Regions from separate parts of the Sodalis praecaptivus genome, predicted to be linked through region 1. Evidence: predicted binding sites of a transcription regulator. Region 1 holds the regulator's gene; the other holds the start of a gene.

What was found. Region 1 encodes LexA, which represses DNA repair genes until DNA is damaged. Its sites were predicted from a motif close to TNCTGTATGTACATACAGNA; they were not measured.
Positions count from the first base shown of each region.
Region 2: the regulator LexA is predicted to act here: its motif matches at 4,745-4,764, upstream of mutH (DNA mismatch repair endonuclease MutH).

Region 1 covers NZ_CP006569.1:4,447,007-4,463,192, reverse strand. The annotation lists lysine riboswitch at 74-270, opposite strand; gene pgi (glucose-6-phosphate isomerase) at 555-2,204, shown strand; gene yjbE (exopolysaccharide production protein YjbE) at 2,644-3,018, shown strand; gene SANT_RS19820 (YjbF family lipoprotein) at 3,091-3,738, shown strand; gene SANT_RS19815 (capsule biosynthesis GfcC family protein) at 3,735-4,490, shown strand; gene SANT_RS19810 (YjbH domain-containing protein) at 4,490-6,577, shown strand; gene ubiC (chorismate lyase) at 6,779-7,342, shown strand; gene ubiA (4-hydroxybenzoate octaprenyltransferase) at 7,358-8,230, shown strand; gene plsB (glycerol-3-phosphate 1-O-acyltransferase PlsB) at 8,364-10,823, opposite strand; gene lexA (transcriptional repressor LexA) at 11,194-11,802, shown strand; gene SANT_RS19785 (CsbD family protein) at 12,244-12,453, shown strand; gene SANT_RS24915 (hypothetical protein) at 12,938-13,078, opposite strand; gene SANT_RS19780 (metallophosphoesterase family protein) at 13,192-14,259, opposite strand; gene zur (zinc uptake transcriptional repressor Zur) at 14,965-15,474, opposite strand; gene rcsA (transcriptional regulator RcsA) at 15,544-16,173, opposite strand.
Region 2 covers NZ_CP006569.1:929,495-945,680, reverse strand. The annotation lists gene thyA (thymidylate synthase) at 1-468, opposite strand, end outside; gene lgt (prolipoprotein diacylglyceryl transferase) at 475-1,347, opposite strand; gene ptsP (phosphoenolpyruvate--protein phosphotransferase) at 1,523-3,769, opposite strand; gene rppH (RNA pyrophosphohydrolase) at 3,782-4,309, opposite strand; gene mutH (DNA mismatch repair endonuclease MutH) at 4,997-5,692, shown strand; gene SANT_RS04280 (TerC family protein) at 5,770-6,501, shown strand; gene SANT_RS04275 (YgdI/YgdR family lipoprotein) at 6,621-6,839, shown strand; gene SANT_RS04270 (NADP(H)-dependent aldo-keto reductase) at 6,965-8,005, shown strand; gene lplT (lysophospholipid transporter LplT) at 8,068-9,285, opposite strand; gene aas (bifunctional acyl-ACP--phospholipid O-acyltransferase/long-chain-fatty-acid--ACP ligase) at 9,282-11,438, opposite strand; gene SANT_RS04255 (GNAT family N-acetyltransferase) at 11,618-12,322, opposite strand; gene SANT_RS04250 (molybdopterin guanine dinucleotide-containing S/N-oxide reductase) at 12,841-15,123, opposite strand; gene galR (HTH-type transcriptional regulator GalR) at 15,331-16,186, shown strand, end outside.

The sequences.
Region 1 (16,186 bases):
GGCATCGGTGATATCAGACCAGGCACGAGTCAAGCGCGGGAAACAGGGAGCAGGCGTAGAGGTAGGCTACGGTACACCCAGAAGCGCCCCACCGTGCCGATCGCCTGGTGGCGAACAATGCTGGTGACAACCCAGGGGATTCAGCCCCTGTGGTCGACGGCGGCCGGCCCGTATGCCCGCTATCGTCTCGGCGTCGCTCCCCCTGGGGTGTGATCGCGGGAAAACGGATCCTCCCACACCCTGCCTGGGCGACGCGCCTCTTCTGGTTCACGCATCAGATGCGTCACTAGGCCATTAGAAATAACGGGTAATAACGATGATGTCAACGTGGCAGCGCGTGATTTTATTATCGCCGGCCCGATTCTTGGCGGCGGATAATTTGCTGCAGGAAAAACAGCGCGAGTCTGTTAGGCTGAATAAAGGTATGCCGCGCGGCCGATGCCGGTTTTCGCACAGGGCGACGCATTAGCGCAAGAAAAAGCCTCCCCGGCGCGGCGTTAAGCGATACAATCAAAAAAATATGCGACGATTTAATCACCTATAAGAGTGTTGTTATGAAAAATATCAATCCCAGTCATACCGCGGCCTGGAAAGCGCTGCAACAACATTTCGACTCGATGAAAGACGTGCAGATAAGCGACCTGTTCGCGCAGGAGCCGGCGCGTTTTTCCGCCTTCTCGGCAACGTTCGACGACCAGATGCTGGTGGATTACTCCAAAAACCGCATTACCGCCGAGACCTTGACCCGCTTATTGGCGCTGGCGGAAGAATGTGGCGTCAAGGAAGCGATTGCCGCCATGTTCAACGGCGAGAAAATCAACCGTACCGAAGATCGGGCGGTGCTGCATGTGGCGCTACGCAACCGCAGCAATACGCCGATCAACGTTGACGGCAAGGATGTGATGCCGGACGTCAATGCGGTGCTGGCGAAAATGAAACACTTCTGCGAACGGGTGATCGGCGGCGAATGGAAAGGGTATACCGGCCGCACCATCACCGATATCGTCAACATCGGTATCGGCGGCTCCGATTTGGGTCCGTATATGGTAACCGAGGCGTTACGGCCTTATAAAAATCATCTCCACATGCATTATGTGTCCAACGTTGACGGCACCCATATCGCTGAAACGATTAAAAACCTGGATCCGGCGACCACCTTATTCCTGGTGGCCTCCAAAACCTTTACCACCCAGGAGACCATGACCAATGCCCACAGCGCGCGGGATTGGTTCCTGAAAACCGCCGGTGATGAGAAACATGTCGCCCGCCATTTCGCCGCCTTGTCCACCAACGCCAAAGCGGTAGCGGAATTCGGCATCGATACCGAGAATATGTTTGAGTTCTGGGACTGGGTTGGCGGCCGCTATTCGCTGTGGTCCGCCATCGGTTTATCCATTGCGCTGTCGCTGGGTTTTGATAATTTTGAAAAACTGCTCAGCGGCGCGCACGCCATGGACCATCATTTCATCGCAACGCCGCTGGAGAAGAATTTACCGGTACTGTTGGCGCTCATCGGCATCTGGTATAACAATTTCTACGGCATGGAAACCGAGGCGATTCTGCCTTACGATCAATATATGCACCGCTTCGCGGCCTATTTCCAGCAGGGTAATATGGAGTCCAACGGGAAATATGTCGATCGCGAAGGGCATCCCGTGAGTTATCAAACCGGGCCTATTATCTGGGGTGAACCGGGCACCAACGGCCAGCATGCATTTTATCAGCTGATTCACCAGGGGACGAAAATCGTGCCTTGCGATTTTATCGCTCCCGCCATCAGCCATAATCCTCTTGCCGATCACCACGCCAAACTGCTGTCCAATTTCTTCGCCCAGACTGAAGCGCTGGCCTTTGGCAAATCACGCGATGCCGTGGAGCAAGAATTCAGCGCGGCCGGTAAATCACCGGAACAGGTGCGGCATGTGGCGCCGTTTAAAGTGTTTGAGGGCAACCGTCCCACCAACTCTATTTTGCTGCGCGAGATTACCCCTTACAGCCTGGGCGCGCTGATTGCGCTGTACGAGCACAAGATTTTTACCCAAGGGGCGATATTGAATATCTATACCTTCGACCAGTGGGGCGTTGAGTTGGGCAAGCAGCTCGCTAATCGCATTTTGCCGGAACTGGCTCAGGATAAGCCGATTGACGCGCATGATAGTTCTACCAACGGCCTGATTAATCGCTATAAGGCCTGGCGTCACTGATAAATTTTCTTTGTGGAAGTGCGGCCGATTCCGGGCCGCTTTACTTCCCGCAGCAGGCCACCAATAACTCAAAGCGTGACGCCGGCGACTATTAAGAAACACTTTTAGGGTTATTCTTAAAAATACCCCGGTCATCGCCGGTCGCGGGCGATGAAAATTAGCGGTGGTAAACGTCTATTAGACATTTAAAATCAGTGAATTAACCCATTACGCGTTTAAACGCCGTCGCCCTTTTTCGTCTATGTTGCCGTTATTGTGGGATGCAACTTTTCGCCTACTGCGCGGTCCACTTGATAAGCCTTTCAGCAAATTATCGCGACAATAATGGAGTAATGGCGATATTTAATTTTACATGCCGATAACAAGGCAGTGAAATATATCGCATTGTTCTCTTCTTACCCGCCTTTCAGCACTTTTGCGACCTTCTCATTAGCCAAGAATGCAATCTGTATTTTATTGCATTATATTGCTTTATGATGCTTATATAAGGCAGATAACCATTTATCTTGCCTATAGTCATCATCCTCATGAGTTAAAGGTATTTAATATGAAAAAACTGTTAAATGTAGTAATAGCTGCAGCGTTGATGGCGAGTGGTTCCTATGCGATCGCTGCACCGGCGACCACGACCGGTTCTGATCAGGGCGGCACCGCGGGTGGCGCTACGGCTTCCGGCCTGAGCGCTGGCGCGGCCACTGCGGTAGGTGTCGGCGCTATCGCCGTTATCGCTGGCGCGGCGTTGATCTCCTCCCACAACGACGATAATGGTGGCGGCAATAACACCAGCACCAGCACCACGACTTCAACGTTCTAAGTAAAAAAATAATCAGTAACCACACGCAAGTGTGGTTATTTTTTGGACATTTTTCGTTTAGGATGAAACGACGTGCGCTATTTCTTTTTGTTAGTAGTGTGCTTTCTGTTGGCCGCTTGCAGTCAGTCACAAAAGGGTATAGGTGATACGTTCGCATTGGCCATCTTTGGGACGCCTGACGTTGAGATGACGCCGGCCCAGGTGCGCGCGATCCCTTACGCCAGCATGTACGCCAAAGTGAACGACGGGTCGCAAATCTTTGTGGTGTTGGCCTATGCCGAACAGGGTGATCTTAAATGGGCTACCCGCGATCAGGCTATGCTGGTCACGCGCAATGGCCGTCTTATCAAAACCCTGGGTCTGCCGGATAACCTCTTGGAAGTGACCAACCTCGACACCGATCCCCTTATCCATCCCAATCGTATCCTCAATGGTACCGAATGGACCTCTACCCGGTCGTGGACGGAGAAAGGCCAACTGCGGGCCGCGACGTTTGTCTCCCGGTTCAGCCTGGCGGATAACGAAACCCTGACGATACTCAATGTCCCCCGCGCAACCCGCGTGCTTGAGGAAGATGTCACCGTTGTCGAGCTGAAAACGCACTATCGTAACCGTTACTGGGTCGATGCGCGATCCGGCGCCGTGATAAAAACGGAACAATCCATTGGCCCGGATTACTTCCCGATTGAAACCACCACTTTAAATCCCTATAAACCATGAAAAAACAACTCTTAATCGCCGTGAGTTTATGTGCTGGTTTTATCGCGTCCGCCTTGGCCGACAGCCGGGTGGCGATTCATTATCCTGGGCAATCTCAAGCGGTGGTGTTACAAGGCGCCGCCAATCTGGAACAGCTTACGCTGCGCCCGGAGCTTAACGGACGCACCTGGTGGCCGGGCACCGTGATAGCGGAAAGGGGCGCCAGCGGGGTGCAGCAGCAGGTGCAGCAACAATGGCTGGCTCGGTTAAGTGCCTTCAGTGCCGAACTGCGCGCGGATAACAACGGCGAGTTGGCCGACTCCGTGGATCGGGTGCGCGCGCAATTGGCCGCGATGCGGGTGACCGGACGGCAGTTTGTGCCGCTGGATCCTGACTGGATACGTTTACATCCCGAAGCCAACCGCAGGCTGAGCGGCGATTATAGCGTCTATACCTTATCCCGGCCCACCAGCGTATTGGTGGTCGGTGTCACGACGCCTGCCGGCCCGCAGCCCTATCAGCCTGGTCGCGATGTTGTGGAATATCTGCAAACCCACCAGCGTTTAAGCGGTGCGGAGAAAAACGTGGCTTGGGTCATTGCGCCGGATGGTAAAACGGAGGAGGTGCCCGTGGCTTACTGGAATCACCGTCATGTGGAAGTGGCACCGGGCAGCATCATCTATGTCGGGTTCTCTTCCTGGTCACTGCCCAGGGCCTACCGGGACGTAAATGAACAGATTATCTCCTTACTGACTCACCGGATCCCTGACTGATGAATAAAAAATATCTCCTCAGTTTTATTGCGCTATCGGTGGCCAGCGCCTGTCAGGCCGCTTCTTATCCCGAACCGGTAGGGCCGTCGCAAATGGATCAGGGCGGCGTGGGCCTGCTGCAAACGCCTACCGGGCGTATGGCGCGGGAAGGCGAGTTCAGCATGAACTACCGCGATAACGATCAATATCGCTTCTACTCCCTGAACCTGCAACTGTTCCCCTGGCTGGAAAGCACCATCCGCTATACCGATGTGCGTACGCGGAAATACAGCAGCGTGGAAAGTTTCAGCGGCGATCAGACCTACAAAGATAAGGGCGTCGATTTCAAACTGCGCTTGCTGAAAGAGAGTTATTGGCTGCCTGAGTTATCGGTGGGCGTACGCGACTTCGGCGGTACCGGCCTGTTTGACAGCGAATTTGTCGCGGCCAGCAAAGCCTGGGGGCCGTTCGACTTCAGCCTTGGTTTGGGATGGGGCTATCTCGGCAGCCGCGGTAACGTCACCAACCCGTTCTGTAAGGTCAAAGACAGCTACTGCTATCGCGATAACTCCAATCGCCGGGCCGGCAATTTCAATACCGACTCTTTCTTCCACGGGCCGTCGGCGGTCTTTGGCGGCGTTGAATATCAAACCCCCTGGCAGCCGCTGCGTTTGAAGGTCGAGTATGAAGGTAACAATTACCAGGATGATTTCGCGGGGACCCTCGATCAGAAATCCCCCGTTAACGTCGGGGCGATTTACCGAGTCGCCGACTGGGCGGACGTCAACGTAAGCTACGAACGCGGCAACACCTTCATGTTCGGCGTTACGCTGCGCACCAACTTTAACGATTTGCGGCAGCAGCATATCGACGAGAAAAAACCGGACTACGCCCCGAATCCGCAGACGGAAATTTTGCAGCATCAGGTGGTGGCGCAGCAATTGACCGATATGCAGAGTAATGCCGGCTATACGGCACCGCATATTCAGGTGAAAGGTCACACCATGTATATGACCGGCCAGCAGTATAAATACCGCGATAGCGCGGAGGGCGTGGATCGCGCCAACCGCATTATGGTGAATAATCTGCCGGAAAATATCGACACGCTGAAAGTCACCGAAATGCGCGAAAATATGCCGATGGTGACCACCGAGACCAATGTACGCAGCCTGCAAGACACGCTGCAAGGCTATCCGCTGGGCCATGAGAAGCCGCTGATTCAGCGCCGCGTCGAGCCCGACGTGCCGAAAACCGCCGAGCAGGGCTATTACATCGACCGCAGCCGGCTGCAGCTGAGCTGGTCGCCGGTGCTGAACCAGTCCTTTGGCGGCCCGGAAAGTTTCTATCTTTATCAGATCGGCGTGGAGGGGACGGCCAATTACTGGCTTACTAACCACTGGGCGCTGTCGGGTAGCCTGTTCGGCAATATCGTAAATAATTACGATAAATTCAACTACACCGATCCGCCGTCGGATTCCCATCTGCCGCGCGTGCGTACCCATATCCGCTCCTACGTGCAAAACGACGTTTATATCAGCAACTTGCAGACCACCTATATCGATCGGTTGGGGGATGGCTGGTACGGCCAGCTGTACGGTGGGTATCTGGAGATGATGTATGGCGGCGTCGGCGGCGAGCTGCTTTATCGTCCGCTGGACAGTAACTGGGCGGTCGGCGTTGACGGTAACTACGTCAAGCAGCGCGATTGGGACAATATGATGAAGTTCACCGACTACAAGGTCGCGACCGGTAACCTGACGGGGTATTGGCAGCCGACCTTCTTGAAGGGGGTACTGGTCAAGGCCAGCGTCGGGCAGTATCTGGCGAAAGATAAGGGCGTCACCTTCGACCTTTCTAAACGTTTCGACAGCGGTATTACCGCCGGTGCTTACGCCACCTTTACCAACGTCTCGAAAGAGGAGTACGGCGAGGGATCCTTTACCAAAGGCTTCTATCTATCGATCCCGCTGGATGTCCTCACGGTTACGCCGAACCGGACCCGCGCTCAGTTCAACTGGACGCCGCTTACCCGCGACGGTGGTCAGATGGTGGGACGCAAATACTATCTCTATGGTCTGACCGACGAACGCTCGCCCGCGGTGGAATAGGCGCTCGCCCGCGGTAGAATAAGCGCTCTGACGCGGTACATAATACGGATGGCCTCCTCATGGAGGCCATTTTTTTCATCCGCGCCTCGGCACGGCCTGTTTGTGTGTCATGGAGAGGGCTATCTGCGTCGGGCGTGAGGCGCGGTCCGTCGCGGTGAATTGTAGGTGTGGCATGTCAATGAAAGGCGGTTCTGGGCTACAATGAAATCTTTAACCCTGGGAGCGAGCGTGGACCCTATGCCGGATCAGGCGATTGTTGCGCTACTTGACGGTATTCAGTGGCTGGACGCGCCGCCATCCTGGCCCGATGACGTCACGCGCAGCTGGTTGACCGAGCGTGGATCGATGACGCGCCGTCTTGAACGCTACTGCGGGCAAATCCGCGTACAGCGCTTTCGTGAAGGGTTTGTCCCCGCCTGCATCGAACCGGGCGAGGCGGCGTTACTGCCGGACTGCGGGCGATTCTGGCTGCGGGAAGTGGTGCTTTATGGTCATGACAAGCCCTGGCTGACCGCGCGCACTCTGGTTCCCGCCGCGACAAAGGCAGGGCCGGCGCAGCACGTGCTGAGCCTCGGCGATGTGCCGCTCGGGCAATGGCTTTTTCGCCATCGGCCGCCGGCGCGCGATATTATGCAATTCGGCCGGGTGGGCGACCTATGGGCGCGGCGTGCTCGCCTGCTTCCCGACGGGCAACCGCTGCTGCTGACAGAGGCGTTTCTACCCGATTGCCCGCTGTATGCCCGCGGCGGCGGTGCGCCAGAATAGAAAAGGAGAATTCCGTTGGATCACAGTCTGACACAGGATAAATGGCAGGCATGGTGCCGATTGATGCGGATTGATAAGCCCATCGGTTCGCTGCTGTTGCTGTGGCCGACGCTTTGGGCCCTGTGGCTGGCGGGCATGGCCGTGCCCGCTCTGGGAACGTTGACGGTATTTGTTCTGGGTGTCTTCTTTATGCGCGCCGCCGGCTGCGTGATTAACGATTATGCGGACCGTAAAATAGACGGTCATGTCAAACGTACCCGCGCCCGCCCCTTGCCCAGCGGCGCAATCGGTGAAAAAGAGGCCAAACTCCTGTTTGGCGCGCTGGTGGGGATTTCGTTTGCGCTGGTGTTGACGTTGAACAGTATGACCATCGCGCTGTCAACGGTAGCGCTGGCGCTGGCGTGGGCTTATCCGTTCATGAAGCGATACACGCATTTGCCGCAGCTGGTGCTGGGCGCGGCGTTCGGCTGGTCGATTCCGATGGCGTTTACGGCTGTGAGTGAGTCCTTACCTCTAAATTGCTGGCTGCTGTTTCTTGCCAATATCACCTGGACGGTGGCTTACGATACCCAATATGCCATGGTGGACCGGGACGACGATCTGCGTATCGGCGTCAAATCCACCGCCATCCTATTTGGTCGCTTCGATAAACTGATCATCGGGTTGCTGCAATTGGCGACGCTGGGGTTGCTCGGCGTTATCGGCTGGCAGGCCGGGCTCGGCGGGATCTACTATTCGGCCCTGGCGGGCGCCGCGGCACTGTTTCTCTGGCAGCAAAAGCTTATCGCCAACCGCGAGCGACAGGCCTGCTTTCGGGCGTTTCTGAATAATAACTTTGTTGGCATGCTGATTTTTATCGGCATTTTGCTGAGTTTATTACCGCGTTAAGCTGCCTCATCTAAACGCGTTTCGCCGCGAGGGGAATGCAGACTGCGGCGTAGGCGGTTATCGGCGCGATGGGTTGACGAAATGCGGTGTCGCCGCGGCACTATCGCCATCGCGCCTGCCGGCGGTTTTGCGCTTATTCCGCCGGCAGCGCCGCGATAGCCGGCCCGTTCGCCAGTAGACTGGCGCTTTCGATGGTGCCGAGGACGTCCGGCGTGATCAATTCACTCAGGATGTCGCACATCTCGCTGACTTTCTCATCGATGGCGTCGCCGGTATCGCTGATATATTCCTCGGCGCGCAGCGTCGCCACCAGGGTCGAAAACACCGCTTTATCGAAAAACTCCGGCGCGTTGATGCCGTGCAGTACCGAAAGCCGCTGCGCCATAATCCGGCTCTCTTTTTCCAGCGTGCTTCGGTTAAGCTGCGGATGGGCGCGCAATAACAAAAAGGTAATGGCGTAGCGCTGGAGCGTTTCGCTCACGCTGGCGGCCAGCAGTTGCAAGGGATGGAGACGCGTTTGTGCCGGGTACAGCAGCATTTCCCGCGTTTCCACCAGTCCCTGGCGCGCCAGTTCGGTAATGAGACTGTCGATAACCTGCGGCAACTGTTGTTTGCTATAGCGCATAAAGAGTTCCGCTTTCAGGAGTGGATACAACAGCATGATCCGCTGGTGCAGCTGCGGGCGCGCGATACCCGGACGGCCACAAATAATACTCGCCACCAGCGACGGCAGGATGAACAGATGCTGGATGTTATTGCGATAATAGGTCATTAGTACGGCCTGATCGCGCGACAAACAGACGATATCGCCGATAGTGTCATGCGCGACGGTAAACTTGTTCATCGCCAGCGCATGGGCCAAAAGCGCCTCCGGCGTCAAATCGGGTACCGTGATATCCGGCGCATAGGGCACATTGCGCAGCAGCTCCAGATAACAGGCTAACTGCGACAGCAACTGCGGACGGGTGAGCGAGCGCTGGCGCGAGGCCAGCAGTACGGTGGAGCATAAATTAATCGCATTGGCCGCGGCGGCGTTGTTGATCCGCACCATAAGGGTAGCCGCAATGTCATCCACCGCCGGCGCCAGCCAGCCCGGGCGCTGGGCCTCGATGGGATCGATGGAATCACGCCACTGCGGTACCTGTTGCGACAGCCAGGTGGCCAGGGGCAGCGGGTCGCCAAAATTGACATAACCCTGGCCGAGATTGCGCAATTTGCGCAATCCACGCAGCATTTGCCAAAGCCCCTCTTTCTCTTTGGCCGCTCCGCGCAATTCTTTAGCGTAGGTCGCCACTTCCATCACATGTTCATAGCCGACATAAATCGGCACCAGGGTAATGGGGCGGTTACCCCCGCGCAGCATGGCCTGAATGGTCATGGTCAGCGTCCCGGTTTTCGGCTCCAGCAGCCGCCCGGTGCGGGAGCGCCCCCCTTCGACGAAATACTCCACCGAATAGCCGCGGGTGAATAACTCGCCGAGGTATTCGCGGAAAATGGTGGAGTAGAGCTTATTGCCTTTGAAGGTGCGACGAATAAAAAACGCCCCCAGCCGGCGGAAAATCGGGCCCGCCGGCCAGAAATTTAGGTTAATGCCGGCGGCGATATGTGGCGGCACGAGCCCTTGATGGTAAAGCACATAGGAAAGCAACAAATAATCCATATGGCTGCGGTGGCAGGGCACATAAACAATCTCGTGGCCCTCTTCCGCCAGTTGACGGACCCGCTCGGCGTTGCGCACGTGTAGCCCTTGATACAGCCGGTTCCAGGTCCAGCTCAGCACCCGGTCCGAAAGGCGGATCGCTTCATAAGAAAAATCGGCGGCGATTTCCTCCATGAGTTCGATGGCGTTTTGCTGGGCCTTTTCCACGGAAATTTTCTTGCTGCGCGCCTCATCCTCCACCGCTTTTTCAATGGCTTTGGAGGCCAGCAGCTTATTGAACAGATCCTGACGTACCGGCAGCCGCGGCCCCGCCGCCACCAGCCGCTGCCGGGCAAAATGAATACGCGCGACACGGGCGAGTTTCTGCGCGATAGACTTGTCGGTGCCGTGCTCTGTCGCCATATAACGCAGCGATAACGGCCGCGAGAACCTCACGAAACTGTCGCGTCCAAGCCACAGCACCGCGAAGAACTTCTCGATACCGTTCAGCAGTCGCAATTGCGGCGCCGGCTGACTGGATTGCGACTCTCTGCCGGGCGAACGGCCGAACATGACCGACACAGGCACCAACTGCACATCCAGCGCAGGATTCGAGCGGTGCAAATCAAGATAATTATGAAACAGCGAGACCGACTGCGGTTTTTCGGCGTACCACGACAATATGCGCGGCCCGTCATGAATAAAAACATAGCGCGGTAGGGTAACGCCGTCGATATGCAGCGGCGTCAGCGGATCGGGCAACCCCTGTTTCAGGCATTGCGTACGTAATGTGAGCAGGTCCGCTTTGGAATTATAGGGCAGCACATACATCATGGGCTGCCGGGGATCGAGGCCAGCTTCAGCGCGCGGATCGGCCGGAATAACTTTACTTCTTACCAGCAACTTTAGCGGTAAATCCAACAACGTATAATAAATTCTACGCCAACCTGACATGTCTTTGTGAAGCCTCTTGTTAGCAATGCGATGCAAGAATACCAGAAACCGCGCGGCGGATCTGTGGCGCGTCAGCGTCTGAGGCCACAGCGGCAATCGCTGCGGCATCGCGTGCAAAATTAATGCCCGCCGGGTTCGGGTTCCATGGCAATCGTGGGTAACCGGCCCGGGGGCGGCGGCTAACCAAGGGAGGCGGAGCAATGTTATGAGCGCTGCCCGCGCCATGTCTTAGGGCGCCCGGTTGCCGCGACTACACGGCGAGGGAGTTATATTATCGTGAATGGCACCCTATTTCGCGCGTTTTCGGTTTTCAATTGGCAATGACCTGTATATACTCTCAGAAAGACTGTATAAACAAACAGGGGACGGAATGAAAGCGCTAACCACCAGACAACAAGAGGTTTTTGACCTGATCCGCGACCATATCACGCAGACCGGCATGCCGCCCACGCGCGCCGAGATTGCGTCGCGTCTGGGGTTCCGTTCTCCCAATGCGGCGGAAGAGCATTTGAAAGCGCTGGCGCGCAAAGGCGCTATCGAAATTGTCTCCGGCGCATCGCGCGGCATCCGTCTGATGATAGAAGAAGAAAGCGGATTGCCGCTGATTGGTCGCGTGGCCGCCGGAGAGCCTCTGCTGGCGACACAGCATATTGAAAGCCATTATCAGGTGGATCCCGCCTTGTTTAAGCCCCACGCGGATTTTCTGCTGCGTGTTAGCGGTATGTCAATGAAAGACATTGGTATTATGGACGGTGACCTGCTGGCGGTCCATAAAACGCAGGAAGCCCGCAATGGTCAAGTCATCGTGGCGCGCATCGACGATGACGTCACCGTCAAACGGCTGAAGCGCCAGGGCAACATCGTCGAATTATTACCGGAAAACAGCGAATTTTCTCCCATCGTGGTGGATCTGCGTCAGCAGGAACTGACCATCGAGGGGCTTGCGGTTGGCGTGATACGCAACGGCAACTGGCTATGATCGCAGCGCGGCGGGGTCGCACCACGCTGGCCCCACTGCGCGGTCGTCCGTTTTCCGGGCAAATGGCGTCCAGGTCGCCATGCGCTCTATGCCCTTAGGCGCTCGGCGGTGATGAGTGCGGAAATGCGGGCCTAACGCTGCCTTTTGCTCTTCTCCGATCGGCGTCACGCGGTTAACCCGAGTCACCGACACATTTACTTACAGACTAAGTATTTTTCCAATGTCTTACTTCCTGCTGTTTTAACAGGTGTTATTTCAATTTTTCCACCCTCTACGGCATTTTACGATGGGATCGTCTGGTAAATCCGGCCTTTGCCAAATCCGCTGCTATAATTTAGTTAATGCTTAGCGCATCGCTTCTTTACACGTATGGCTGGATTTGCGAATTCAGACGAGGAAATGAAGGTTATTGATAAACTACCTTACAGAAGGAGTCATCACATGAATAAAGACGAAGCCAGCGGCAATTGGAAACAATTCAAAGGTAAAATCAAAGAACAATGGGGAAAACTTACCGATGATGATTTGACCGTGGTGGAAGGGAAACGCGATCAATTAGTCGGTAAAATCCAGGAACGCTACGGCTACGGCAAAGATGCGGCCGAAACCGAAGTGAAAGATTGGGAAACCCGCAACAAATATCGTTGGTAAGCGGTTTCAGGTCATCAAGGGTGGGTTAGCCTAAGTGCTTTCCCACCGAAGGGTTCCTACCCAAAGGTACAAGGATGTACCACCTGGCTGCAAGTGCCAGGCGCTTATTTATGATGTATATTGTTGGCTATAGCGGGTCAAGATGCCGGTTCTCCTTTCTATTAAATGAAGCTGCTTAAGATAAAACTGCAATCACCGATCTGTGCTATTGATTGTCATCCTTATCGCCGTTTTACTAAATTCGTTGCTCTGATAAAGCGGGAGTTCTCCTCACAGTTGGGTAGACCCTAAACCCTTCTCTCATTAACCACACAATAATGAATGACGCTACGCGCTTACCCTTTCTTGATATAGAAGATGTTATTTCTGTTCTCTTTTTGATCTGTTAAGTGCCGTCTCAAGGTTGTCGTCATCAATGATGATAATGAGTTACCGCCAACGGCAAAGCAAACCTCTTTCATTACTCAGCACAGCTTTTAACCGCTTAAACCCGATGCCATTTCACGCGGGTAGTTACCTTTAACGCATTCCCCTTGTTGAGGACCACCTCTTGCTTATCGTAATAGACTCGCGTCTGATAGCCGGCGTTGGTAACGATTTTGATCGTTTTATTGCCGCCATCCATTGCAGGAAGAAAAATCTTAGGGGTCCATCCGCCATCGTATATTTTAATGAGGACCTGATCGTGGGCATTTAATATTTTTCGCAATGACACGTCGCTGATAATTTCTCCATTGTTTATGGGGAAGAGATAGAATTTTCCTCGTCTAAATAATCAATTATTTCATGTCGTAACGCTTCTATATCGATCCAAGTGTCCTCATCATAAATTTTATTAATACCATAATCACTTTGCCCTTTAACGGTAGAATCGCCATCAGGCATATCGTCCAGGTATTGCTTGTTCATTAACACTGATGCTTTAGCCAGCAGGTCCTGCGGTGCACTTTTCTCGGCATCCGTTAGCTCCTGGGTCAAGACCGACAATTGCGGGAAATTAATGGCTTGGTCATATTGATTTAATCTCTTGTCATTAAAAAAATCCCATGCTTCAAAAACAAATGTTTCCTGACTTGTTTTAATTAACCATCCCGTGCCCGCTGATTTAACGCCATTTTCACTTTTAGTTAAACTGGGGATTTCGACAAGTGTGCCAAAAGGGCGTTGAATAAATTCGATCACGCCCAAGCCATTATGTATGTGGCCGTTCAGCAAAATGATTTGCGGATAATGGTTGAATAATTCCTTAAGTATTTCATCTTGCTCGCCAAAACCCCCAAAAAGCCCCGCACGCCAATGGGATGAGTTGAAAGACTGGTGTGTAACGACAATAATGGGTTTGTGGATGTCGCTATCTTCGGCTAATTTCTCTTTTAGCCATGCTAGTGAAGTCGCAATTAGAAACATACTATCTTTGAGACCCTGATCGGTATTCAAACACAAAACATGATAATCGTTAAACCAAGTGTCAATGCACATGGTATTATCGTAATAGTGAATGCCAAATTTATCTAAATAGTCGTGATATAAGTTTACCAAATCTGGATCTAAGGATTTATCTGGTCTTACACCCGTTCTGACATCATGATTGCCTAACATAAGCATCATGGCGTTATGAAATTCTTGGGGGAAACAATCGTTTATGATTGAAAACGCTTTCTCTCTCCTGCTGTGCTCATCACCGATGTCGCCGGCCATAATCAATGCCGTAGCCCCATTTTTTGCCATATTCTTCAGGGATATTTCTAGTACCTTATTCTCATTTTGCCCATTTTGGTGAATATCACTAATTAATCCGATAATCATATTTTCGCTCCTTAGCGGTTGACATTATCCCATCAACGAGGTTATCGACACATTAGGCCTATAGTCACGTTAATGGGAAGATTATGATTTATTAATATAACGTTTTTAAGGATTAATAGTTTGTTGGCATGTTTTGTGACAGAGGGCTGAGAAATAAATAACGCTACTGAACGACTTAATAGCAGAGGATTTTATTACGCCAGATAATAGACGACCACTGCACATTTATCATGGCCAAGAAGTGATAAGGCAAATTGACATCAAACTAAACGTTACTTGATGCTTCTTCGTTAACACCGAGCCGATGTGCAACGCTGCGATCAAAACACTATTACGGTAGATGCTGCCATTAACCCTAATGGAATATTACCCTACCTTGGGTCTAATCCTGTGGGATATTACCACATCAATTCAGAGCGCGTATTCTGGCTGCTATTGCCTCTCTTCGACCCCCCACACGAAGGGTGGAAGGCTCGAAGTACTGGCGAGGGGATCACTGGCAGGCCGGTTGGCCATTTTTAACGATGTGAGGTTGTAGCGTCATGCAATTGATGTCTGATTTACAGGGCGTGGTCAACAGCGATGATGCGACTCGCCGCCTAGGCGCCTTATTATCTGTGCTAAAACGCGGCGCTGTTGGCCCAGCCGAGCACAGGGTCCGCCATCCCGCCCTCATTAAAATAATGCCTAGGTAGGCGAGGATTTTTATCGTTTTTTTATTGCAATGCTGTGGTCGTGTTCGCACGCGTCAGGATGCTCACAGGCCTGCACTTCAGCACACTGCGGACAGAAACCGTGCGCTTCTACCACGTTATGGGAGAGGGTAAAGCCGGCGACGGCCGCCATACGCTGTAATATGTCTTCAATGCCCTGTGTGGTTTGCTCAGTGACCAAGCCACAGCGGTCGCAAATGAAAAAAGCGGAGGTATGGGACGGTTCGGCAAAATGATGGCACAGCACAAAGCTGTTGGTGGATTCAACGCGGTGAACAAAACCTTGCTCCAAGAGAAAATCCAGGGCGCGGTAAACGGTCGGTGGTTTTGCCTGCGGCTCAGACTGGCGCAATAAATCCAGCAAATCATAAGCACTTATCGCACCGTTTTGCTGCGACATCAGGCGCAGTACCTCCAGCCGCTGCGGCGTCAGGCGGACATTGCGCTGCTCGCACAATTGTTCGGCCTGGCTGAGAAGTGGGTTTTCAGTGGTGGCTTTCATGATGCTCCCCGGTTACGGTTTCTCTAGTCATATTACCACGACGGCGCCAAAACCACGACTAAAGGTGCCTCAACCGTTGTATTGGCGGGCATACAGATCATCGGTGACGCTGCCGGCGATCTGCAAAATATAATAGATAATCAATTTATTATCGGCATTGGTTTTGCGTTTAATATTGATCTTATGTGACGACAGCGTTTTATCTTTAATATTCAGATGGGCGCAAATTGCTTTAGTGTTCTCGCCAGCCATCCACATGGCCAGAATTTGCTTTTCGGTTTTACTGAATCGCAGCGGTGTGCAGCGTTTAGCTCTGCTGGCGATCGGAGATCTTTCTTGTCCGGCGAAATGGCGGAATAGCTGTGTAAATCCGTCAACGGCAAGAAATTTGGAGGTCACGATAACATTACTTTTAAGAGGGACAACGGCGTTATAGACAATGTTTTCATTGCCAATAAAAATCAGAAAAAAAGTGTGGGGCAGTCGTTCGATTAATGTCTTTAAAATGTGGCCGTCATCTTTTGCATGCATATAGCGTTGACTGATTATGACAATGTCAGGGATAATTTTATGGCAAAGCGTATCCAATTTCAGAACATCATTAAGAGTATAGATATTTCCTCTCACGCCACTATCAGTTAGCAATGACCGCATTGCACTACGGGTAAATACACAATGATCAAGGATAAAGGCTGTCATATTGCTCAGTCTG
Region 2 (16,186 bases), 1.2 Mb from region 1:
GTTGGCAACGTAGAACTGAAATAGCGCATGGCAGGGCGCCAGGGCCATTTTGTCCAGCTCGCCGACGTTCCAGGCGGAGACGATAATGCGGCGGGAATCGGGATCTTGCTTGAGCTGGCGCACCACTTCGGCCAATTGATCTATCTGTCGTCCGTCGCCGGTCCCCCAGGCGCGCCACTGGCGGCCGTACACCGGCCCCAAATCGCCGTTTTCATCCGCCCACTCATCCCAGATGGAAACGTTATTCTGCTGCAAATAGGCAATATTGGTATCGCCGTTAAGGAACCACAGCAGCTCATGGATAATCGATCGCAAATGGCAGCGTTTGGTGGTCACCAGCGGGAACCCCTGGCGCAAATCGAAGCGCATTTGATGGCCGAACACCGACAGGGTGCCGGTGCCGGTACGATCCGCTTTTGGCGTACCCTGCGCGCGCACCCTACGCATCAAATCCAAATACTGTTTCATAATACCTCAGGACATAGGTTGCAGGGGACGGCGGCGGTACGCCCAGACCATCATAATCACGCCGGCCAGTATCATCGGCAGCGATAAAATCTGCCCCATGCTGATGACGCCGCTAAACAGGCCCAGTTGAGCATCCGGCTGGCGGAAAAATTCCACCAGAATCCGAAAGGCGCCGTAGCAAATCAGGAACAAACCGGAGACGCTGCCGATAGGCCGCGGCTTACGGATAAACAGATTGAGAATAATAAACAGCACCACGCCTTCCAGCAGCATCTCGTAAATCTGCGACGGATGGCGAGGCAGCACGCCGTAGCGCTCAAACAGCGCTTGCCACTGCGGATTGGCCGGCAGCAGCGCCAAATCTTCCTCTCGGGAACCGGGAAACAGCATTGCCCAGGGCGTATCGGTGGTGACCCGACCCCACAGCTCGCCGTTGATAAAATTCCCCAAACGGCCGGCGCCCAGGCCGAAGGGTACCATCGGCGCGACAAAATCGGCCACCTGGAAAAAATGGCGGCGGGTGCGATGTGCGAACCACAGCATCACGACGATGACGCCTATTAAGCCGCCGTGGAACGACATGCCGCCGTCCCAGACCTTAAATAGGTAAAGGGGATTATCGAGAAACAGCGGCAGATTATAAAACAGCACATAACCGATACGGCCGCCGAGAAATACCCCGAGAAAACCGGCATAGAGAAGATTCTCGACTTCTTCTTTGCGCCAGCCGCTGCCGGGGCGATTCGCGCGCCGTACCGCCAGCCACATGGCAAAGACGAAGCCCACCAGATACATCAGACCGTACCAGTGCAGGGAAACCGGGCCCAGGGAAAAGATCACCGGGTCAAACTGAGGAAAGGCCAGATAATGGGTCGTCATTCATCACCACAACGTCGTCGTTTTTGTTATCCGGCCGCCGGATGCCGCGGCGGCCGCTGTACATGCCGCGCAGGCGCTTTCCCTGCGCGGCGTGAAGTCGCGTATCATAGCATAGCGGCGCGGCGGCGAGAGTCAGGGGATGTAAATAACCGCCGGCAGGTGTAACGATTCCTGCTCAGCGCCCGCCCCGAATCAGGCCGCCCAGGCCGCGCCGCTCCATGAACGCCGCCACCTGATGGCGGACTTCGATGCTGTTTTGCGCGCCAATGACCCGCTCCGCCAATCCCTGCGCCTCGTTCAGCGCCACATTGCGCAGTAAATACTTGATGCGCGCCACGCTACGGCCGTTCATGCTCAGCGTACGATAGCCCATGCCCGCCAGCAACAACGCGCCCATCGGATCGCCGGCCATTTCGCCACACAGGCTACATGCCAGCCCCAGCCGCGCCGACTCGCTAATGATTTTTTGCAGCACCTGCAACATAGCCGGATGCAGACTATCGTACAACGCCGCCACCCGGGTATTATTGCGATCCACCGCCAACAAATACTGCGTCAGGTCGTTGGTGCCGACCGACAGAAAATCCACCCGGTTCACCAGCGCCGGCAGCATAAACACCATGGCCGGCACTTCCACCATAATACCGATGCGCGGCTTGGGCAGCGCATAGCCCAGCACGTCTTCAACTTCGCGTCCGGCGCGGTCGATGAGCCGGCGCGCTTCGTCAATCTCATCGACGCTGGTTATCATCGGCAGCAGAATACTTAAATTGCCGGTAGCGGCGTTGGCGCGCAGCATCGCGCGCACCTGAATAAGAAAAATCTCGGGCTGGTCAAGGGTAATACGAATACCGCGCCAGCCCAGGCAGGGATTTTCCTCGCTTATCGGCATATAGGGCAGCTGTTTATCGGCGCCGACGTCGAGAGTGCGCAGCGTCACCGATTTACCGGGGAACAATTGCAACATCCCTTGATATTGCGCCACCTGCTCCTCCTCCGAGGGAAAGCCGTTTTGCAACATGAAGGGAATTTCCGTGCGGTACAGGCCGATGCCGTCCACCCGATTATCGAGGCGCTGCTCATGTTCCGCGCTCAAACCGGCGTTGAGCATCACCTGGATGCGTTCGCCGCTTTTCAGCGCCGCCGGCTGCTCCACATCATCTTCCGCCAGCCGGGTGAGTTCACGCTCTTCGCTCACCAGCCGTTGATACTCCTGCACCAGCACCGGCTCGGGATCCACCAGCAGTTCACCGCGGTAGCCGTCGACGATCAGCAAGCGCTGATTAAGCAGCAGCGGCTGAATATCGGCGCCCATCACCGTCGGGATCCCCATCGCCCGCACCAGGATCGCGGCGTGGGAATTGGCGGCACCGTCGCGCACCACCACCCCCACCAGCTTATCCTGCGGCACTTCGGCCAGAAGCGCGGCGCTCAACTCGTCGGCCACCAGCACGAAACGTGACGGCCACTGAACAACATTGCGGGCGCTGTCATCAAGATGGAACAGCAGTCGCTGGCCGAGCGCGCGCAAATCGCCGGCGCGCTCGCGCAAATAGCTGTCGCTTAGCAGCGCGAATTGCTCGGCGAAACGTTCAATCACCAGCTTTACCGCCCACTCAGCCACCGCGCCGCCGTCGATTTCCGCAAACAGATCGCGTTTCAGACGCGCATCATTGAGCAAATGACTGTACAGGTCGAACACCGCCGCGCTGTCTTTCTGCGCGCTGGCGGTAAACCGCTTGCTCAGACGGCGGAATTCGGCGACGGATTCGTTCAGCGCCAGCGTCAGCCGTTCGCGCTCGTGGCCGCTGTCCAGCGACGATGCCTGATAAACCTGATCAAGGGAGGGCTGACTGCTATCCACCCAGCCCTGAGCGATGGCCACCCCCGGCGCGGCCGCCAGGGCGCGGATCCGGGTTTGCCGGTATTGGCTGAACAGCGCGTTGAGCTGCGACTGGGATAGTATGCCGGCCATCTGCGTGGCCAGCGTGACCATAAACGATTCTTCGCTCTCGTCGAACTGCCGGTGCTCGCGCTGCTGCACCACCAGTACGCCGAGCAACTGACGGCGATGAATAATCGGCACGCCGAGAAAGGAACGAAAACGCTCCTCTTTCACCGCCGGAATGTATTTAAAACTGGGATGGGTATGGGCGTCCGCCAGGTTAATCGGCTCAGCCAGCCGTCCGACCAGGCCAACAATTCCTTGGTCGAATGCCAGCGTGATCGTGCGCCCGCGCGGTTTATTCAAACCGCGCGTCGCCATCAGGTAATAGCAGCGACGATCGTTATCGGCCAAATAAACCGAACAGACTTCGGTATTCATCGCTTGACAGGTTTCATTCACCAGAATGTCAAGTGAATCCGACAGACGCGGCGCGGCTGCGACCTTTTCAACGATTTCCCGCAAACGCGTGAGCATAATCTGCGTGACTTAGCCTCTTTTCCGTCTGTGTGCCGGCGCGGAACGCTGCGCCGCAGTTTCCTGCAGCGGCATCACGACGCCGGAAAATTCCTTCATTACCCGGCGGTACACGTCCCGTTTAAAGGAAACGACCTGGCGTACCGGGTACCAGAAGCTGACCCAGCGCCAGCCGTCAAATTCAGGGATCCCCCCGCGCTGCATATTGATATCCGCATCCGGACACATGAGCTGTAGCAGAAACCATTTTTGCTTCTGACCAATACACACCGGCTTGGTGTCCCAGCGGACCAGCCGCTTGGGAAGTTTATAACGCAGCCAGTTACGCGTCGAAGCCAGGATACGCACATCTTTGCGGCTCAGACCGACCTCCTCGAACAGCTCGCGGTACATCGCCTGCTCCGCGGTCTCGCCAGCGTTGATGCCGCCCTGGGGGAACTGCCAGGAATGCTGTCCGTATCGCCTGGCCCACAGCACCTGCCCGTCGAGATTACAGATTACAATACCAACATTCGGGCGGTAGCCATCATCATCGATCACCGGACTACCTCGATTACATAAAATGTAAGATGTTCCGATTGTTTCATACTCGCTCTGAACGGTAAACCACTGCTTTTCACTAATCGCCGGTGAATAACCCTCTTCGGGGCGCTTAATGGCGCCGAGTTATAAACAGTTATCGGCGAGCGGGCGCCACTTTATGCACTTTTTCTGTGGATAGGTTTGTGTGCAACGCTGGATTAGATGGGTAAAACTTTTCGCCAAACGCCCGTGCGGGGGATAAAAAACAAAAAAATAGAGAAGAAGATCAACAGACTAAAACGTTTACCCTCGTCACGAAAGGCGCGCCGCCGCGGCGGTGAAAAATCTCTTCACCGGGCATGGATAAAAAACAACCATCGCTGATTTTATCCACAGAAAAACGGATCGACGTCGCAAATAAATGGACAAATAGGCTAAAAATGGCGACGTCAAGGCTGTAAATAGAAACAGTACTCGTCGATTGACCGGGTTATCCCGCAAATCTGTGGATAACCTGGTGTAAGATCCTGTTCATTGTTGGCCGTAGCGGGTGTACAACTGCAATCAGGCTTACGTCCTGCCCGTCAAGGTCATTAAAAAAGAGCTTAAAATCATGCTATTATTATTTTTTCTTCCGCCGCCACCCGCGTTAGCGGCGCGGATGTGCCGCAGGTGCTTAGTTTTTATTCAGTTCAGGACCGCGAAATGAACAGCCCGATTCCGCTTTCCCTTGCATCCCATCCCCCCGCCGATGAAAGGGAACTGCTGCGTCGCGCCGATGCGCTGGCGGGTTATACCTTGGGGGAGTTATCTGCCCAGGCCGGTCTGCCGATCCCCGCCAATCTTAAGCGCGACAAAGGCTGGATCGGCGTCCTATTGGAACGCTATCTGGGCGCCAGCGCCGGCAGTAAGCCCGAGCAGGATTTTGCCGCCATCGGCGTTGAGTTGAAAACCATTCCGGTAGACAGCGGCGGACAACCGTTGGAGACCACCTTTGTCTGCGTGGCGCCGCTGACCGGCAATAGCGGAGTGACCTGGGAAACCAGCCACGTGCGTTATAAGCTGGCGCGGGTGCTTTGGATCCCGGTCGAGGGCCTACGGACGATCCCGCTGGCGCGACGCCGCATCGGCGCGCCGCTCTTGTGGAGTCCGAATGCGGAGGAAGAGCTACAGCTGCGACGCGACTGGGAAGAGCTGATGGATCTCATCGTGCTGGGCAAGGTGGAACGCATCACCGCCCGCCACGGCGAAGTGTTACAGCTGCGGCCAAAAGCCGCCAACGGACGGGCGCTGACCGCCGCCGTCGGTGAATTTGGCCAGCCGATCTTAACGCTGCCGCGCGGTTTCTACTTGAAAAAAAACTTCACCGCCCAGCTGCTGGCGCGCCATTTCCTGTTATGACTGCGTTTTCTCTTGCCAGCCCACCGACAACACCGCGTATAATTATCGTTTATGTTTCGTTTAGGTGAATGTGTGTAATGTTTGATTGGATTGCCGATCCGGACGCATGGCTGGCGTTGGGAACCCTGACCCTTCTGGAAATCGTCCTGGGTATTGATAATATTGTTTTCCTGTCCGTGGTCGTCGCCAAACTTCCTCCCTCACAGCAAAGCAGCGCCCGCCGCCTGGGTCTGTTTGGCGCCATGGTGATGCGACTCGGCCTGCTGGCCGCGATCGCCTGGGTCAGCCATCTGGTCAAACCGCTGTTTTATCTACTGGAACACCCTATTTCCGCCCGGGATCTGATTTTGTTTTTCGGCGGCATTTTTCTTATCTGGAAATCGTGCCGGGAGATAATGGAATCGTTCCACGGCAGCGCTGGCGGCGAGGACAGCACGGTCCAATCCTATCTCGGCGCCATAACTCAGATCATGATGCTCGATATTATTCTCAGTCTGGACTCGGTCATCACCGCGGTAGGCCTGTCCTCCCATTTGTTTATCATGATGGCGGCGGTCATCATCGCGGTGGCGATAATGCTCTTTGCCGCCCGGCCGATAGGCGAATTTGTCGATAGACACCCGTCGGTCAAAATGCTGGCGCTGGCGTTTTTGATTTTGGTTGGCGGCGCGCTGATTCTGGAAAGTGCGGCTATCGACGTGCCGAAAGGGTATATCTATTTCGCCATGTTTTTCTCGCTGGCGGTGGAAACGCTGAATCTCTTACGCAATAAAAAAGCCGGTCAGCGGCCTTCCGGCCCCGATGCCTGAACGCGCCTCGACACGCAATGGAAAAGGGCGCGGGAATTTTCGCCCGCATCGCTAGTGCAGGCGATGTTTTTTGCCTATGATGTTAACGATATAGGTCTCTTAATGGATGGAAAACGATAATGAAAACACGCTTTCTGCTGATGCCGGCGTTATTCGGCGTCGCGCTGCTTGCCGGCTGCACCAGTGATTACGTCATGGCGACCAAAGATGGCCAGATGATATTGACCGACGGCAAGCCTGAAATCGATAAAACCACCGGTCTAATCCGTTATACCGACGAACGTGGCAACGAAAGGCAAATCAACGGCAACGATGTTTCGCAGATCATCGAAAGATGATCCCCGCGCCCGGCAGCGCGCCGCAGGTTTAATTTTCCCCTTCTCCCCCCGCCTCGGCTTGGTTATAGTCAGTCAAGGCGGTGCGATCACGCCTGTACGTTTACGTCACTGAGGAACCTGCCCTGATGTTTTATCACCGTATTCCCCATAGTTCTTTGGAAGTCAGCGTGCTCGGCCTGGGTACCATGACTTTCGGCGAACAAAACAGCGAAGCGCAAGCCCATGACCAACTCGATCTCGCTCTCGCCAGCGGCGTTAACTTAATTGACACCGCGGAAATGTACCCCGTACCGCCCCGTCCTGAAACCCAGGGGCTGACGGAGCGCTATATCGGTAGCTGGTTAAAGCGCCGCGGTCAGCGCGAAAAGATCGTTTTGGCCAGTAAAGTGCTCGGCCCGGCGCGCGGCAACGATTTGGAGGTCCGGCCGCAGCAAATGCTGGATCGCAAAAACATCCGTCAGGCGCTGGAAGACAGCCTGCGGCGCCTGAACACCGATTATCTGGATTTATATCAGGTGCATTGGCCGCAGCGCAGCACCAACTGCTTCGGCAAATTAAACTATCGTTACACCGATGAGAAACTGCCGGTCACGCTGCTGGAAACGCTGGAGGCCCTGAATGAGCAGGTCCGTGCCGGGAAAATTCGCTATATCGGCATTTCCAATGAAACCCCTTGGGGGGCGATGCGCTATCTGCAGTTGGCGGAAAAGCACGGGCTACCGCGCATTGTCACGGTGCAAAATCCCTATAGTTTGCTCAACCGCAGTTTTGAGGTGGGAATGGCGGAAATAAGCCAGTTTGAGGGACTGGAGCTTTTGGCCTACTCCAGCCTGGCGTTCGGCACCCTGAGCGGCAAATATCTGCACGGCGCCCGGCCGGCCGGCGCGCGGAATACGCTCTTTAGCCGCTTTACTCGCTATAGCGCTCCGCATACCCAGGCGGCGATCGCCGAGTATGTCGCGCTGGCGAACCGCCACGGGCTGGATCCGGCGCAGATGGCGCTGGCGTTCGTTCGTCGTCAGCCGTTCGTCGCCTCGACGCTGCTTGGCGCAACCACCCTCGAACAGTTGCAAAGCAACCTTGACAGCCTGACGCTGGATCTCGACGAGACGCTGCTGGCTTCACTCGAAGAGATTCACGGCCGCTACACCTTCCCCGCGCCCTAAAAAACGGCGCGCCGGGCGGGGAGCGCAGCGCCGGCAAGGGAGGCGCAAGGCTTGCCCTGGCGCTACCGTTGGCTGCCGCGCGCCTCCCCGCGGCTAAACCACCAGAGCACGGCGATCGCCAGCGCGAACAGCAGACCGAAGCCTACCCCTATCGCCGCCGCCGCTACCTGTAATGACACCACCAGCGTATACAGCCCCAGCATCAGCAGCATGGCAATATTTTCGGCGAAATTTTGCACGGCGATAGCGTTGCCGGCACCGACGCTCTGCTGTCCACGGTGCTGTAACAGGGCGTTAAGCGGTACGATGAAGAAACCGCCCAGCATACCGATAACGGCCAGCAGCCCATAAGCGGGCAGCAGGTGATGCTGCACGCTGAACATCACCACCGCGCCGCCCAACACTATTCCCGCCGGCATGCAGCGGCGTACCGTTTCCAGCCGGATAAACCGGGCGGCGGCGGCGGCGCCAAAAACAATGCCCACCGCCACCATGGCGTTCAGGGTGGTCGGCGTCGTGTTATCCGTAATGCCCAGCGCCACCGGGACCCAGAGCACCAGCAGGAAACGCAGCGTCACGCCCGCCCCCCAGAACAAACTGGTGCCGATAATGGCGAAGCGGGTCTGACCGTCCCGTCCCAGCAGACGGCAGTGATCGTAAAAAGCGCGCATCATCTCCAGCGGCCGGTGGTGAGGGCGGGTGCGCGCCGCCGTCAGCCGAGGAATAAACAGATTGGCCAGCATCGCTAATCCATACGTCAGCGCGCAAATCGCCAGCGCGCCGGCAACATGCCAATCCGCCAGCACACCGCCGGCCACCGACCCGATGAGGATGGCGGCAATGGTAGAGCCTTCCATCAACCCATTGGCCCGCACCAATTGGTCACCGGTGGTCAGCTCGCCGAGAATGCCGTATTTGGCCGGGGAGTAAGCCGCGGCGCCGACGCCCACCAGACAATAGCCCAGGAACGGATCGCCGCCGAAACAGACGAGTAGCGTGCCGACCAACTTCACGCCGTTGGCCACCATCATGACCCGACCTTTGGGGAAACCATCGGCGAAATGACCGACGAACGGCGCCAGGACGATATAGGCGCCGACAAACAGCATTTGCAGTATCGGCTGGCTCCAGTCGGGATAGTGCAGCGTTTTCATTAGCGCCAGCGTGGCGAACAGGAGCGCGTTGTCGCCGAACGCCGAGAAAAACTGCGCCACCATCACCGCCATCATCGATCGTGACCACAGCCCGCCCGCCGGGGCCCCGTCATGGGAAGACATCATGCATCAGACTCCGGCTGAGCCGCCATTTCGCCGAGGGTGACATAATCGGGTTTACCGCTGCCCAGCAGCGGCAGCGACGCGATATGCCGGATGTCGCGCGGTACGGTAATTTCCGCCGCGCCCTGCTTACGCGCCTGCTGTAACAACTTATCCCGCGTCAGGCCGGCGTCGGTGGTGAAAAGCACCAGTCCCTCCCCGCGCGCATTATCGCTGCGGGTGGTGGCGCCGTGCCGGGCGTCCGGCGATACGCTGAGCGCCAATTGTTCGACGCTCTCCAGCGACACCATTTCTCCCGCCAGTTTTGCGAAGCGTTTTACCCGCCCTTGAATAGTACAAAAACCCTGCTCGTCCAGCGTGACGATATCCCCAGTGTCATACCAGCCCGGCTCGCTCTGCCCGTCGGTGTTCTCGGCGGCGGGCGGCTCCACCGCGCCGCCGCTGCCGACGCGCAGGTAGCCTTTCATGATATTCGGCCCGCGCAGTTGCAACCTCCCCCCATGCTCGATACCCGCCACCGCGATCAGCCGGGCATCCATGGCGGGCAAGATCTGGCCGACGCTATGCGGCTTGGCCGCCATCGGGACATTGATCGCCACCACCGGCGCGCATTCGGTGACGCCATAGCCCTCCAAAATACGCAGCCCGAATCGCTCCTGCCACAGTTGGCGGGTGGCATCGGACAGTTTTTCCGCCCCCGACACCACATAGCGCAGACGGGCAAAGTCGTACGGGTGGGCGAAACGCCCATAATGGCCAAGGAACGTAGAGGTGCCGAACAACACGGTGCAGTTCTGGTCATATACCAGTTCCGGGATAATCCGGTAATGCAGCGGACTGGGATAAAGCAGTACCTGGGCGCCGGTCATCAGCGGCGTAAACAGCCCCACCGTCAGACCGAAGGCGTGGAACAGCGGAAGCGCCGACATGAATTTGTCCCGCGGGGTAAAGTCGGCCACGGTACGTATCTGCTCTATATTGGCCATGATGCTGCGGTGGGAATGCACGACCGCTTTCGGCGTGCCTTCGGATCCGGACGTAAACAGAATCAGCGCGCTATCGTCAGGACGCTGCGCCCGCGCGGCCCGCGCCGGCGCCAACAGATGACATAGGGTCCACAGCTTGTCGTACAGCGTCAAGCTGTGGCGCAGATCCTCCAGGAATACCCAGCGCGCGCCGGTCACCTGCGTAGGCAAATCCGTTAAACGCGCTTTATCGAGAAACTGACGGGAGCTGACAATGATTTTCAGCCCGGCGGCGTCCACCGCGTGGTTCAGGGCGCCGACGCCGGCGGTATAGTTCAGCATGGCGGGCACCCTGCCGCGGATCAGCGCACCGATAACCGCGGCGGCGGTGATGGTGGCGTTCGGCAGCAACAGACCCACATGTTCACCCGGCGCGGCCAGGCGCTGCAAAATCCGGCTGACCCCCAGGCTTTTTTTCAGCAAAACATGATAGCTATCGGTTTTCAGCGTCATGTCGGTCATGCAGGGCTTGCTGTCGCCATAGCGCCGCATCGCCTGCAGTAAACCGTCATACAGCGTCAGCGCAGGACGGGAAGCCATACGCGCGTTCATCATGATTGTCCGCAGCCGTTCGCCGGCGGCGCGGCGGCGATCGCGCGCGCGGCGGCCTTCCGGCATCGGTAGCGGCGTCGGCGCCAGCAGCGTCAGGGTAATTTTGGGAAACCAGCGGCGGCGGAAAATCCCTCCCATGCGGCTAAAAGGGGTAAACTCGGGACCGTCTATCCACATCGGCACCACCAGCGCATCAGCGCGCGCCGCGACGAACGCCGCGCCGTCATACACCTTCATCAGCGCGCCGGTAACGGTCAGCCGCCCCTCTGGAAATACCACCACCGGCCGGCCTTGACCGACGGCCTTGATCAGTTGTTTGATGCTGTGCGGCCGGGTGGGGTTAAGCGAAATAATATCGGCATAGCGCCGAATCAGGGGCATAAACCAGGCATTGTCCAAGGTGGTATAAATCGCGAACACCGGCTTTACCGGTAAAAACACCGCCAGTAGAATGCCATCGAGAAACGAGACGTGATTAGGGGTCAACATGACCCGGGGTTGCGTCAACAGGCGGGTATCGCCAATGATTTCGACCCGGTACATCAGCCTGAACAGCAGACGCAAAACCTTAAAAAGCATGCCATCTCCTTATGTATCTCTTCTGGCGGGGGCCGACATGGCAACGCCGGCGCGCCGGTCATCCGTCCGCGGGGAGCGGCTCGCTCGCCGGGCCGATGAACGGATCCTGCCTCATCATTATGTCGATTAATCTTAGCAGGTTAAAGACATACCGCACCGGCAACGCCGCGCGGACGACGCTAGGCCGGCATGAATTCGCCAAGGGCGCGCCGCTGTCCGCCATTGGCGTCGACGTTGTCATTCGCCAGCCAGGCGGTATAGGCGGCCCGGATAGCCGGCCAGTCCGCGTCAACGATGGCAAACCAGCTGGTGTCGCGATTGCGGCCCTTGGTGACGATCGCTTGGCGGAAAGTGCCTTCGTAGCAAAATCCCAGCCTGCGCGCGGCCTGGCGCGACGGTGCGTTCAGGCTATCGCATTTCCATTCGCAGCGCCGGTAGCCGAGGGTATCGAACAGATACGCCAGCAGCAGCGCGATGGCTTCGGTACCCATGCGCGAACGCCGCATTCCCCGCGACCAGTTCACCCAGCCGATTTCCGCCACGCCGTGCGCCGGTGCAATACGCATCAACGCCACCGTTCCCACCGCCCGATCGCCATCGCGGTCCACCACGGTGAAGAAAAGCGGATCTTCGCTGGCGGCCAGCGCCGTCAGCCAGACGCGGCACGCCTGCCGGCTCGCGGGGCGCTCCACCGGCAGGTAAGTCCAGTCACGGCCGTCTTCCGCCTGTGCCCAGGCGTCGTATAACGTATCAAAGTGCGCCGCCGTCAGCGGCTCCAGCCGGCAGCTGCGGCCGGTCAGCACCACGCGCTGCGGTTGGGGGCGCGCTTGCCAGGCGCACAGGGCGTCACCAATCGGTTGGTCATACTCATTATAAGCAGGCATAGGCGGTTATCTCCGGCGAGGGCCACGCAGGACGGGCCGTAAAGGTTTTCATCGGCGGCAGGAATACTAGCAGACCCGCGTGGGGAAAGCGCGCGTCCGGCGCAAAGCGGGGAAAAGAGAGGGATCGCGGGCAAAAAAAAACCTACGCGTCCGCGTAGGTTGGTGCAACTGAAATGGTTTCAACATACAGAGTATGTTGATTTCTCACCAATCAATACCTCTGGGAGTACACACTCTAATGCCCCTGACGCCTCATCACTACCGAACAATCGCAAGATTACCGCTCGAAGTGAAACCAACTGTAAAAATTGTCCCAGGATTATAAACATCTCGCCCGTCAGGGCCGCTTTCGCCACCGCCGCGGGAAAGGCGGCGACCGCTGGCAGGCCAGCCGGCGACGACGGACATCGTCAAATATTAGGAGTGACAGGCAAACAGCGGCGGAACCCTAGGAGACAGCTCATAGCGCTGCCCCTGGCACGCGCGGTGAGATGCCGCCCCCGCCTCATGCCCTCCCGCTAGGTCGCCTCGGGCGGACAGCGGCTGACCTCCACCAGACAGCTCATGGCGTTCGGTCCCTGGGTCAGCGGCGAGGTGCCGATATCCAGCGTCAGCACATTGGGATTGCCGGACTGTTCCGTGGCGGGCAAGTCGTCCTCCCGCCAGGTTGGGGTAAACCAGGCGCCGGTCGCCATCAGCGTGACCCCCGGCGCCACGCCATCGCTAAGCCTGGCACCCGCCAGCAAACGGCCGCGATCGTTATACACGCTGACCTGCTCGCCATCGGCGATGCCGCGCCGTGCGGCGTCCGCGGGATGCAGGTAGAGCGTCTCGCGCCCGGCGGTTTTGTTGGCCTGCGCCAGCGGCGCCGGGTCTAATTGACTGTGCAGCCGATCGTGGGGCTGGACGGTGATAAGATGCAGCGGATAGCGCGCTGCACGATCGTCCCCCAGCCATTCCGCCGGCGGACGCCATTCCGGCAGCGGCCCAAAATCTTTGTAGGCAAAACCGGCAATGGTTTCGCTGAAAAGTTCGATACGGCCGCTCGGGGTATGCAACGGATGCCGCTGCGGATCCTGGCGAAAGTCCGCCATAAACACATAGTCTTCCGCGGGAGCAGGCACCTCCAGATAACCTTGCCGCCAAAAAGTGTCGAAAGACGGCCAGCAATGGCCAGCGGCGGCATGGGATAGCGCGCTTTGCTGATATAACGTCTCGATCCAGCCACGTTCGTCGCGCCCGCCGGTAAAGGCTTCCCGATAACCGAGACGCTCCGCGAGTTCAGCGAAAATGGTGAAGTCATTGCGCGCCTGATGCAGCGGCGCCACCGCCTGTTGCATCGCCAGGACATAGCGATCGCGCGATGAACCGCCGATATCGTTGCGCTCCAGCGAGGTCGTGACCGGCAGCACAATATCGGCCAGCTTGGCGGCCGGCGTCCACCAGATATCCTGCACGACGACGGTGGCCGGCTTGCGCCAGCCCGCCAACAGCCGGTTCAGTTGCTGATGATGATGGAAGGGGTTGCCACCCGCCCAGTAAATCATGTCAATAGCGGGATAACGCCGCTGCTGCCCCTGAAAGCTGTACTCACCGCCGGGATGCAGCAGCATATCGGCAATGCGCGCGACCGGTATGGTCAGGTCGGCGGCCGGGTTGACGCCTAACGGCAAACTGGGGGCCAAGGCGTCCAGCCGTGGATTACCCACGCCGTTCATTGAGCCGTGACCGAAGGCGAAACCGCCTCCCGGCAGGCCTATCTGCCCGAGCATTGCCGCTAGCGCAATCACCATCCAATAGGGTTGCTCGCCGCGATGGGCGCGCTGAAGCGCATAGGCACAGGTCATCATGCTGCGGGGCGCCGCCATCAATTGCCGCGCCAACCGCCGAATACGCTCGGCGGGGATGCCGGTAATCGCGCTGGCCCATTGCGGGGTTTTGGCTAAACCGTCCCCTGCGCCGCGCAAATAGGCGGCCAACTGCGGCCAGCCGACGCAATAACGCTCAAGAAACGTCTGGTCCTGCGCGCCGTGGTGCTGGATTTCCCAAGCCAGCGCCAGCATCAGTGCCGTATCGGTATTCGGCCGGATAGGGATCCATTCCGCGTTAAGAAAGGCGGGACAGTCGTCCCGCGTTGGGCTGATATTGATAACCGGCGTCCCTTTGGCGGCCAACTTTTCCAACCAGGTCTGGAGCGAATGTTCGCCGGCGCCGCCGGACGAAACCTGGGCGTTTTTTAACGCCAGCCCGCCGAAGGCGATAAACAACCCACAATGGGCAATGACGCTCGGCCAACTAGTCACCCTACCGGTTAACGGGCTATAACTGCCGATAATATGCGGTAAAAAGAACTGGGCCGCCCCCCAACTGTAATTACCCGCCTGATCCACCGCACCGCCGCCGGCGAAATGAAAACGCCGCACCAGCGAGCGGGCGTGATGGACCCGGCCGGCGGAGGACCAGCCATAAGAGCCGGTAAAAATACCTTCGGCGCCAAAACGATCCCGCACCCGGCGATTCTCTTGTGCGATGAGATCCAGCGCGCGATCCCAGCCGACTTCGACGAACTCGTCACGGCCGCGCAAGCCGCGATCGCTGTTTTCCCGCGCCGTTAACCAGGAGCGGCGTACCGCCGGTTTACGGATGCGCTGGTCGGAATAGAGCATGGGCGCGATAGACGCCAGCATCGGCGAGGGGTGCGGGTCGTGCTTAAAAGGCTCGCAGCGCAGCAACGTGCCATCCTCTACGACTGCGGTAAAAGCGCCCCAGTGCGCCAATTGCGGAAAACGTGAAATCGCCATACCCTGCTCTCTTCAATGCCGGTTAACCTGGCGGGAAAATACCATTTCTTCTTTGGCGGCGCCAAAATACTTCGCCCGACCAATGACCGGAAATAGCCGCCGCGGCGGTTAATTTTTACCGCATCATGCTAACTTCTTGCGGTTAAAGTTATTTTCCGTGAAACTAGCGAATGTAAACGATGACTTCCCGACGTCGGAAATGTGCTCATGGCCACCATAAAGGATGTCGCCAGACTGGCGGGCGTTTCAGTCGCCACCGTCTCGCGTGTGATTAACCACTCGCCGAAAACCAGCGATGGATCGCGTCAGGCGGTCATGCAGGCGATGGAGCAGTTGCAATACCACCCCAACGCCAACGCCCGCGCGCTGGCGCAGCAGTCCACGGAAACCTTGGGGCTTATCGTCGCCGATGTGTCGGATCCGTTTTTCGGCGCCATGGTCAAGGCGGTGGAACAGGTCGCTTACCAGACCGGCAATTTTCTGCTTATCGGCAACGGTTATCATATTCTGGATAAAGAGCGCCAGGCGATTGAGCAGTTGATCCGCCACCGCTGCGCCGCGCTGGTGGTGCATGCGCAAATGATCCCGGCTGACGAGCTCAATACGCTGATGGCGCATATGCCGGGCATGGTGCTTATCAACCGTATCTTGCCCGATTACGCCGATCGCTGCGTGGCGCTGGACGATCGCTACGGCGCTTGGTTGGCCACGCGCCATCTTATCCAGATGGGGCATCAACGCATCGCTTTTATCTGCTCCAGCCACAGCATTCCCGACAGCGTCGACCGCCTGCGGGGGTACCGGGACGCGCTGGAGGAATTTCACATTGAACTGGATGAAAAGCTGATTGCCTATGGCGAGCCGGATGAGGTGGGCGGGGAACAGGCGATGACCGAACTTCTGGGCCGCGGCCGCAATTTTACCGCCATTGCCTGCTATAACGACTCGACAGCCGCCGGCGCGATGGCGGTACTGAGCGATAACGGCATTGAGGTGCCGCAGGATATGTCGCTGGTCGGCTTCGATGATGTGCTGATATCGCGCTACCTGCGGCCCCGTTTGA